DNA from 2 places in the Bacillus sp. m3-13 genome. Region 1 is predicted to be linked to the other one. Evidence: riboswitches for the same ligand, from Rfam matches in the RefSeq annotation. Region 1 holds a riboswitch; the other holds the start of a gene.

What was found. Region 1 has a riboswitch for lysine ahead of M313_RS0114270 (Na+/H+ antiporter NhaC family protein). Riboswitches for the same ligand answer to the same signal wherever they lie in the genome.
Region 2: another riboswitch for lysine. It lies ahead of M313_RS0112505 (aspartate kinase); the one in region 1 lies ahead of M313_RS0114270 (Na+/H+ antiporter NhaC family protein).

What each region holds. Positions count from the first base shown of each region.
Region 1 is NZ_ACPC01000020.1:93,686-98,528, forward strand. It holds gene M313_RS0114265 (sodium-dependent transporter) at 1-539, opposite strand, end outside; gene M313_RS0114270 (Na+/H+ antiporter NhaC family protein) at 892-2,457, opposite strand; lysine riboswitch at 2,599-2,790, opposite strand; gene M313_RS0114280 (HD-GYP domain-containing protein) at 2,888-3,994, opposite strand; gene M313_RS0114285 (YunC family protein) at 4,189-4,491, opposite strand; gene M313_RS0114290 (bifunctional metallophosphatase/5'-nucleotidase) at 4,560-4,843, opposite strand, start outside.
Region 2 is NZ_ACPC01000019.1:386,008-390,850, forward strand. It holds partial or broken gene uvrC (excinuclease ABC subunit UvrC) at 1-752, shown strand, start outside; lysine riboswitch at 823-1,009, shown strand; gene M313_RS0112505 (aspartate kinase) at 1,162-2,403, shown strand; gene M313_RS0112510 (YslB family protein) at 2,695-3,126, opposite strand; gene M313_RS0112515 (succinate dehydrogenase cytochrome b558 subunit) at 3,479-4,087, shown strand; gene sdhA (succinate dehydrogenase flavoprotein subunit) at 4,116-4,843, shown strand, end outside.

The sequences.
Region 1 (4,843 bases):
GGGATGAAAATCTTATTTGCTACCTCTACACCCTTCTTAACGCCTTTAAATAGTACTCCAAGTGTTACTGCCCAAACGATTACTAATGGAAGAAGGACAGAAGGAACAAGTCCCCCAATCTCACCTGGTGCAGCTACCTGAAGGTATTCTCCAATCAAGAATCCGCCTGTGTCGTCTCCCCACTTCAGATTCAGTGAGAACACGGAGTAAGACATAGCCCATGCAATGATGACAGCATAATAAGTAGAAATTACGAATGCTATACCAACTTGCCACCAGCCAAGCCATTCATACTTTTTGTTCATTCTTGCATAAGAAAGTGGTGCAGATCCGCGGTACTTATGACCCATAGTGAATTCAAGGATCAATAACGGAATACCTGCTGTCAGAAGAGCGAATAAATATGGTACAAAGAATGCCCCTCCTCCATTTTCATAAGCAGTTGCTGGAAAACGCCAAATGTTTCCTAACCCGATGGCCGATCCAACCGCTGCTAAAATAAATCCTGCTCTTGTCCCCCATTGCGGTCGATTTTCCATTCTCTTTCTCCCCCTACTTAGACTCTTTTTTACCAAAAAATAGATGAAAGAGTCCAAATGTTTTATTTTTTCTGATTATTTAATATAATTTATACATAGTATAACTAGACTTTATGACTATGTCAAAACAAACTTTTACACTATATTAATCGACACCTTGTGACAATAATCAACAATGTATTTTTATTCTACCAATGTTGCTTAAATGGCTAAATGTACTGATACACAAGAGTTATATTATGAATATTTATTCATTTAATTCCCCAAAAGAAAAACACCTCTCTTTTTACCACTTAACTAAAAGTAGATAAAAAGGAGGTGTTTATTACTTTATTTGAAAAGTATTATGAGATTACTCTGCTGGTTTCATCGCTTTAAAACTAATACCGATAATAACAAATGCCACTAATACTACTAGCAGTCCAAGCAATGTGCTTCCAGTCAAACCTAGCACAATATATCCTGCAATCGCTACACCTGCACTAATGAGCGCATACGGTAGCTGAGTTAGCACGTGGTCAATATGGTTACATCCTGCACCAGTGGAGGAAAGGATGGTTGTATCGGAAATTGGTGAACAATGATCACCGAATACCGCCCCAGCCAATACAGAAGCAAGTACAGGTAATAAAATGGATACATCTGTTGCCACTGCTATTTGACCTGCAATAGGAAGTAACAGTGTGAAAGTACCCCATGAAGTTCCTGTTGCAAGAGCTGTAAAACCGGCAATGACAAAAATGATTGCTGGTAAGAAAGCAATATTAATATTAGAGTTTTCTACTTGTTCGGCAATGTATGTTCCAGTTCCTAAACCATCAATCAATCCTGCAATGGTCCAAGCAAATAATAGAATATAGATGGCAGGAAGCATGGATTTTGTTCCTTCTGCTATCCCGCGACCCACTACACTGTTTGATACTCCGCCTTTGGAAATCTGGTTGAAAAGTAAGATGAATGAAACTACTAAAGCGAACAATCCACCATAGAATAATGCTGCAGATGGATCTGTATTTTCAAAGATACCTAAAACAGTAATATCTCCTTCAATTGCGGAAGCACCCGTCCAAAGCATCGCTCCAATAACCCCAACAAAAAGTGCTACAATCGGCCACACAAGATTGCCAATCGTTCCTTTTGTGCTAGTAGGAAGCTCGTCTGACAGCTCTCCAGGCACTTCTTTTTCAGAATCGTATAATTCACCCGTCTCCATTGCACGTTGTTCGTGCTTTCTCATCGGCCCAATATTGAAATTAAAGTAACTTACCAAGAATACCATAATCAATGCAGAAAAAACGTATAAGTTCATCGGAATGATTTGCATAAAAGCACTGATTGCTGTTAAGTCACTAATATTCTGTCTTACGATTACATCTGTTCCAATTATACCGATAATAACAGCACCCCAACTCGAAACAGGTGAGATGACACAAATCGGTGCCGAGGTAGAATCAATCAAGTACGCTAATTTTGCACGTGATACTTTGTAACGGTCCGTTACAGGTCTACTGATTTGACCTACTGCCAATGCGTTAAAATAATCATCAATAAAAATAACGATCCCTAAAATAGCTGTTAAAAATTTTGATCCTCTTCTTGTCTTGATTTTTGTCTGTGCCCAGTCAGCAAATGCCCTGCTGCCACCAGTGATAGAAATAAATGCAGTAATAATTCCTAAAATAATTAAGAATACAAGAATATAAATATTCCATAAGTTCAACTCTTTATCGTCTACCGAATAAAAAAGACCTAATACCATATCCCAGATCAGCACAACCATTGTTACCGGGTTGAAATCGGCTAACATTAAAGCTGCTGCCAGAATACCTACTCCAAGTGAAAGCAAAACTCTTCTGGTCAAGATAACCATTAAGATCGCAAGCACTGGAGGAATTAAAGAATAAATTGTTCCTTCCATAACAAAAAAACCCCCATTAAGCTGTAATATGTTTGACTGGCATCAAACGGTTTACAACAATGGAAGGCGCTGAAAGAAAACAAAATAAAAAGTAATGATAGAAAATAACTATCATTACCTATGTAATGTGTTATCCTCCATCCGATCAGTAGCCCTCCATTATAAAAACCGTCCGTACCGGTCATAATGGCAGTGTTATCCTTATTCAAGATAACCCCAGCAACATGAGTTTGACCGCTCATATTGCTTCGGCACAGCATCCTTTCATTCTACCATCTTAGGTGTCAACCTCCAGTAGTTTTACTCTTATGCTATGCAGCCTCTACCTCATCGTATGATAAGGGAAGTATATTATTTTATGATTTCACTATAACATATATCCTGCTATAGGACAAAGGAAATATATTTCTTTTTTCTCTACTCTTTCCTTTTAGCTGACTGCTGCTATTTTTTCAAGGGAATCGCAGTCAACAATCGCTAAACTCAGATGGTCTTTTAAGTTTATATCGTAAGGTGTTTCCAACTCTTCACCTTCTTCTTCGACCACCCTAATGACAGGTCGTTCTGTTAGGTCTTTATTTTGCCCGACAACAAGCCCTTTTCTTCCATCATTCAATGTAACCATCAAGCCGTATGGATAGATGGCAACCGATTTGCGGAACGCTTCAATAATCTCTGGTTCATACAACGAACCAGATCCTGCATATAAAATTTCTAGGCCTTCATGTGGCAGCATGGCACTACGGTATATCCGGTGGGAAGTAACAGCATCAAAAACATCCGCTACAGCAAGGATTTTACCAAACAGATGAATATCATCTGACTTGATGCCGCGAGGATAGCCACTTCCATTCAGGCGTTCATGGTGTTGGAAAGCACAGTGTGCAACCATTAACGGAATGGTCTGCATGTTGCGAAGGATATCGTACCCATAGGTCGCATGCCGCTTCATCTCTGCAAACTCATCGCTTGTAAGTTTCCCTGGCTTGAAAAGAATGTCGTTGGGAATCAACATCTTGCCGATATCATGAAGAATTCCACCAAGTCCTAATGTTTCTAAGTCTTTTTGGGACAACCCCAATTTTAACCCTATGGAAAGGGAATAAAGCGTCACATTTAACGAATGGGTAAACACATAATTGTCGTGCACATACACATCCGTCAACAGGGCGGACACTTCGTCATTTGATTTCATGTCTGTCAGCAAGTTTTGGATAAGTGACTTGATGCTTTTGGATGATTTGTCCATCACAAACCACTTACTTAATTCTTTTTCATGTTCGATTGATTTGAAGGTATCAGTAATTGTCTTTACTGCTTCCTTACGGGTTTTGTCCGAGATAATAGTAGGCACTTCCATCCCGCTTGTCCGTGCATCTTCTATATATACATAGGTAACATTTAATTGTTGCAAACGTGTAATCATGCGTGAAGTAACAGAGATCCCTTCACTCAACAGCACTCTACCAGAATCATTGTAGATTGATCTGGCCAACACCATTCCCGGTTTCATTGATTTTGTAGGTAATAGTCTCATAACTTCTCCTATCTTCACATTTCGACAAAATCTATATATTTCCTATTATAGTAAAAATTCCGGGATAAAGCTTGCTAATATAGAAAAAAGTTTTGAAAAGTTTATCGCAACATAAAAATACCACCGTATGAACACGATGGTATTATATATTTGGGGTAAAGGCTGCAAGTCAACCAAACTAGCGCCCCCACCCTTTATAGCATTTTTAACAAAGCTTCTTTGCCCGGCATCCCAACCGTAATGCCCACATTCTCCGCCTCATACGTAATGGATTCCAAAGGGGCCTCTAATAATTGCTCGATGGTACGCACCCCAACTGCCCGCCCCGCAATGATCTTTCGGTCCTTCAGCTTGGCATTCAATAAGCCGACATCCAGCGCTCCGCACATGATATACCCTTTATCGCTAGTTACCGCCAAGAAATTAGTCTTTGGCAATCGCACCGTAATCGCAGTAAACGTATGGCCTTCGATTGTAATTGGTGTCATTTCAATCATAGATAATTGTCACGCTCCCTTCCCATATCAATTTATGGTTTACGCGTGGAAAGGGTGTGAAAAATAGGTCAATTATCAGAAAATGAATGTGCTAATACATCCCGAAGCAGTTCTGGCAGAAAAAACTTCTTTTCTTTTGCCCGGATGATGCTTGGATACATTCTTCCAAAAGTAAACATATCAATGGTCCCTACCGTTACACTGTCTGTTGCTTTTAACCGTTTACCTCCAATATAAATATCTGTCACCTGAACGCTACCGTCTTTTATCGGCTCTGTGTCGAACCTGACACCGCTGAATGCCATACGCCCCATCACTTCACCACGGAATCCAAGCCCTTTCACTCTCAAGT
Region 2 (4,843 bases), on a different contig from region 1:
ACAAGAATGCAAAAGTGGCCCTGGGAGAAAAGTTCTCCTTGATTGAACGGGATGAAAGCCGAACGATAAAAGCTGTCGAGAACCTTGGGAAAATACTGGGGATTATTACCCCGCATCGCATTGAAGCGTTTGATAACTCGAATATCCAAGGAACGGATCCTGTTTCTGCCATGGTGGTATTTATCGACGGGAAACCTGAGAAACGTGAGTACCGTAAATATAAAACCAAAAGCGTCCAAGGACCTGATGACTATGAATCCATGAGGGAAGTAGTCAGAAGAAGGTACACGCGTGTGTTGAAAGAATCATTACCGCTACCCGACCTGATTGTAATCGATGGTGCCAAAGGCCATATGAGTGCGGTAAGGGACGTCCTTGAAAATGAATTGGATTTATTTGTTCCGATTGTCGGCCTTGCGAAAGATGATAAACATAGAACGAGCAACCTTCTTGCAGGCGAAGAAGCTATGATTGTTCCGCTTGAGAGGACAAGTCAAGAGTTCTATCTTTTGCAGCGAATCCAAGATGAGGTTCACAGATTTGCGATTACGTTCCATCGTCAAATTAGGAGTAAGAGTGTTTTTCAATCAATACTTGATGAAATCACAGGGGTTGGGGCAACAAGGAAAAAAGCGCTTATGAAACACTTCGGGTCTGTCTCGAAGATGAAAGAAGCCACAGTGGAAGAAATACAAGCTGCAAAAATACCGAAGCCGATAGCTGAAGAAATTTTTAAAAAACTTCGCGAATAGGTGTTGTAAGGATTCTTATTGTCTGATATAATCACTATTAATTTCATAATGTGCCACTTCAAATCGATGAAGTGATGATAGAGGTGCGAACTTCAAAAGTATGTAATCGGAGAAGAAAGAGCTTCCGAGATGATTACGGAAAGGGGAGGATCGCCGAAGTAAAAAAAAGTCTCTTTTTCTTTTTTTTACTGGTTCTGCGTTTAAGAAATGTAGGACTGTCAGGTTGTCTTTGTGCTGCCTGGAGAGCTATCTCACCGCGTGAACGGATTCTTTATTTTACCAATCACAGCAATGAGACATTAGCTCATTGCTGTTTTTTTATATCCCAAAAAAGCTGCCATGGCTAAATGCGTACTGAGAACTATCTAACATTATGATGAGACTAATCAATGAAAAAGGAATGGTGCACATGTCAACGATTGTTGTACAGAAATTCGGAGGAACATCAGTGGGCTCGGTTGAACGAATTCAGCACGTTGCAAGTCGAGTCATCAGTGAAGTGGAAAACGGAAACAAAGTGGTTGTCGTCGTATCAGCAATGGGTAAAACAACAGACGAATTGCTAACATTAGCAAATGCAATTAACCCCCATCCAAGCAAGCGCGACATGGATATGCTTTTAACAACAGGCGAACAAATCACCATCTCCCTATTGGCGATGGCATTGCAAGTTAGAGGCCATGAAGCAGTATCCTTAACAGGCTGGCAGGCAGGAATCCGCACAGAGCCTGTACACGGGAACGCAAGAATTACGCATATTGAAACAGATTTGTTAAAAAGTTATTTGGATGCCGGTAAGATTGTCATTGTTGCGGGCTTCCAAGGAATAACTGCTAATAACGAGATCACTACACTAGGCCGAGGCGGTTCGGATACAACAGCGGTTGCATTGGCTGCTGCTTTGAAGGCGGAGAAGTGTGATATTTATACAGATGTGACGGGAGTATTCACAACAGACCCTCGTTATGTAAAAGGGGCAAGAAAGCTTGCGGCAATTGCTTATGATGAAATGCTGGAACTGGCAAACTTAGGGGCAGGTGTACTTCACCCGCGTGCGGTCGAGTTTGCAAAAAATTATGGCGTGCAACTGGTTGTACGATCCAGTATGGAAGAGGAAGAAGGAACGATCATTGAGGAGGAAGTTTCCATGGAAAAAAATCTAGTTGTCAGAGGAATAGCATTCGAAGACCAAATCACCCGTATTACCGTATGTGGCTTGCCAAATGAACTACATACATTATCCACCATCTTTACAACATTAGCTCAGCACAGTTTGAATGTGGACATTATCATTCAAACGAGCATGGATAAAGATACAACAAATATTTCGTTCTCTGTTAAAACAGTGGACGTAAAAGAAACGATTGAAGTGTTAGAGCAGCATCAAGGCCGTTTAGGTTTCACGGGTATCGAGCAGGAGAGCGGCTTGGCGAAGGTTTCCATCGTTGGTTCTGGTATGGTTTCCAATCCCGGGGTCGCAGCGGAAATGTTCCAAGTTCTTGCTACAGAAGGCATTCATGTCAAAATGGTCAGCACATCAGAGATCAAAGTTTCTACTGTTGTTGATGTTGCTGAGATGGTTCGAGCTGTAGAGGCACTTCATGTGGCATTTAAGCTTGGTGAAGAGTCTGTTGAGAGAGTATTAAGCTAAAAGAATAGTAGTTTTTGTTTGTGGAGTGCCCTTTTCCTGTGGAGAGGGTGCTTTTTTGTTGTTGGAGGACGTGCTGCGGGGGATTTACTGTCCGTAAAATAGAAATCCGAGCCAAACGGAGCAAAATACGAGCCAAACTCACCCAAATACTGTCCGAAAAATAAAAAATACATGCCGTTCGACAAGGAACGACATGTTCTATTAAATTGCCACCCGTAAGGCAGTATAACCCAAAACCCAGCAACTAAACTAAACTAGCTCAGGCTAACCACCCTGGAGGCAGCAACACCATTACTTATCCCACTGCACTGTAATCAATATTTCTTTTTTCTTTTTCTGTTCTTCAATCGCTTCCGCAGTTTTGCCTTTTAGACGTTGGATCTGTTCAGCAAGAAATCCTGCTTCAAGCTGGAAAGTCGCGTCTTTATTCAAGTCAAGGCGGCGCGTCACCATTTCCCCGCGGATCACGTACTTTACTTCATGCTTGTTCTGTTCCAATAGCTCAAGTTCTCCCCAGCCTGCTTCTTTAAAAAATTGGCCGATTCCCTCTTGAGTATCAATGGTAAACTTGCGTGCAAGCTGCTTTCCTGCCCAATAGATGACCTGGGTATGATCTTTCCCCAATAGGTCAGGTAGGAGCATATCGCGAATCAGTTCGTACCCGAAGATAGGGACTTGAATTTGTGTGTCCATCACTTGTTGTTGGTTGTTCGATTCAGTCATTTAGTTCCCCTCTTTCTCTCTGTTCATTATATACCATCCTATCGGGTTAATAAATGAAACGTATGGAGTATTTTATTCTATTAATATATTTTTATATTTTTCTGAAAATTATTCAATGGTAAAAGTATTTTTAAAAGTACAATTTTTGGTCGCGTTTTCTTGACGCTACACATATAGGGGAGTAAAATAAATATGTCACATATTTGTCGATATATCTGTAAAGGCTTTCATTATATTGAAAGTTTAAAAAACGAGATGGAGAGTTCAATGATTTTTTACTATAATAGATAGTGAAAAGCAGAACTTACAAAACATCTAATCTATTTTCTTACTTGAAAAAGGGGGTTAAGTGATGGCAACTGAACGTGAATTTTTACTTCGTAGGCTCCACTCGTTACTAGGAGTCATTCCTGTGGGTCTTTTCTTGGTTCAGCATTTGGTGATCAACCACTTTGCGACAAAAGGGCCAGAATCATTCAACAAAGCGGCACATTTTATGGAAAGCTTGCCGTTCCGTTATGCACTAGAAATTTTTGTAATCTTTCTTCCAATCTTATTCCACGCTATCTACGGCTTATATATTGCTTTTACAGCAAAGAACAATGTAAGCAAGTATGGATTTGTTCGTAACTGGATGTTTATGCTTCAGCGCTTTACAGGAATCGTTACATTAATTTTTATCGTATGGCATGTATGGGAAACGAGAATCGCAGCTGCACTTGGTGCGAAAGTTAACTACAACATGATGGCAGACATCCTGTCCAGTCCGTTCATGTTCTGGTTCTACATTGTTGGGGTAATTGCAACAATCTTCCACTTTGCAAATGGACTTTGGTCTTTCTGTGTAAGCTGGGGAATTACAGTAACTCCTCGTTCTCAACTTATTGCAACCTACGTAACAATCGGGATTTTCTTTGCATTATCTTTCGTAGGGGTACGTGCAATTCTAGCATTCGTCTAAACAGCAACTATTAAGGAGTGAGTTACATATGAGTAAAAAAGTAATCGTGGTCGGCGGTGGACTTGCGGGATTGATGGCAACCATCAAAGTCGCTGAAGCCGGTGTACCAGTTGATCTATTTTCATTAGTACCAGTTAAACGTTCTCACTCAGTTTGTGCCCAGGGTGGAATTAACGGGGCAGTAAACACTAAAGGAGAAGGGGATTCTCCATGGGAACACTTTGACGATTCCGTATACGGGGGAGATTTCCTAGCGAATCAACCTCCTGTAAAAGCGATGTGTGAAGCGGCACCAGGAATCATCCATCTATTGGACCGTATGGGAGTTATGTTCAACCGTACTCCTGAGGGATTACTAGACTTCCGTCGCTTTGGTGGAACACAGCATCACCGTACAGCATTTGCTGGAGCAACAACAGGTCAGCAGTTACTATACGCACTAGACGAGCAAGTTCGTCGTCACGAAGTATCCGGTCTTGTTACAAAATATGAAGGCTGGGAATTCTTGGGTTCTGTTATCGATGACGATGGCGTTTGCCGCGGAGTTGTCGCACAAAACCTTACAAGCATGGAGATCGTATCATTCCCAGCAGATGCTGTAATCATGGCAACTGGAGGACCTGGTATCATTTTCGGTAAATCAACAAACTCTGTGATCAACACAGGTTCTGCAGCATCGATTGTGTATCAGCAAGGTGCTTATTATGCAAACGGTGAGTTCATTCAGATTCACCCGACAGCCATTCCTGGAGATGA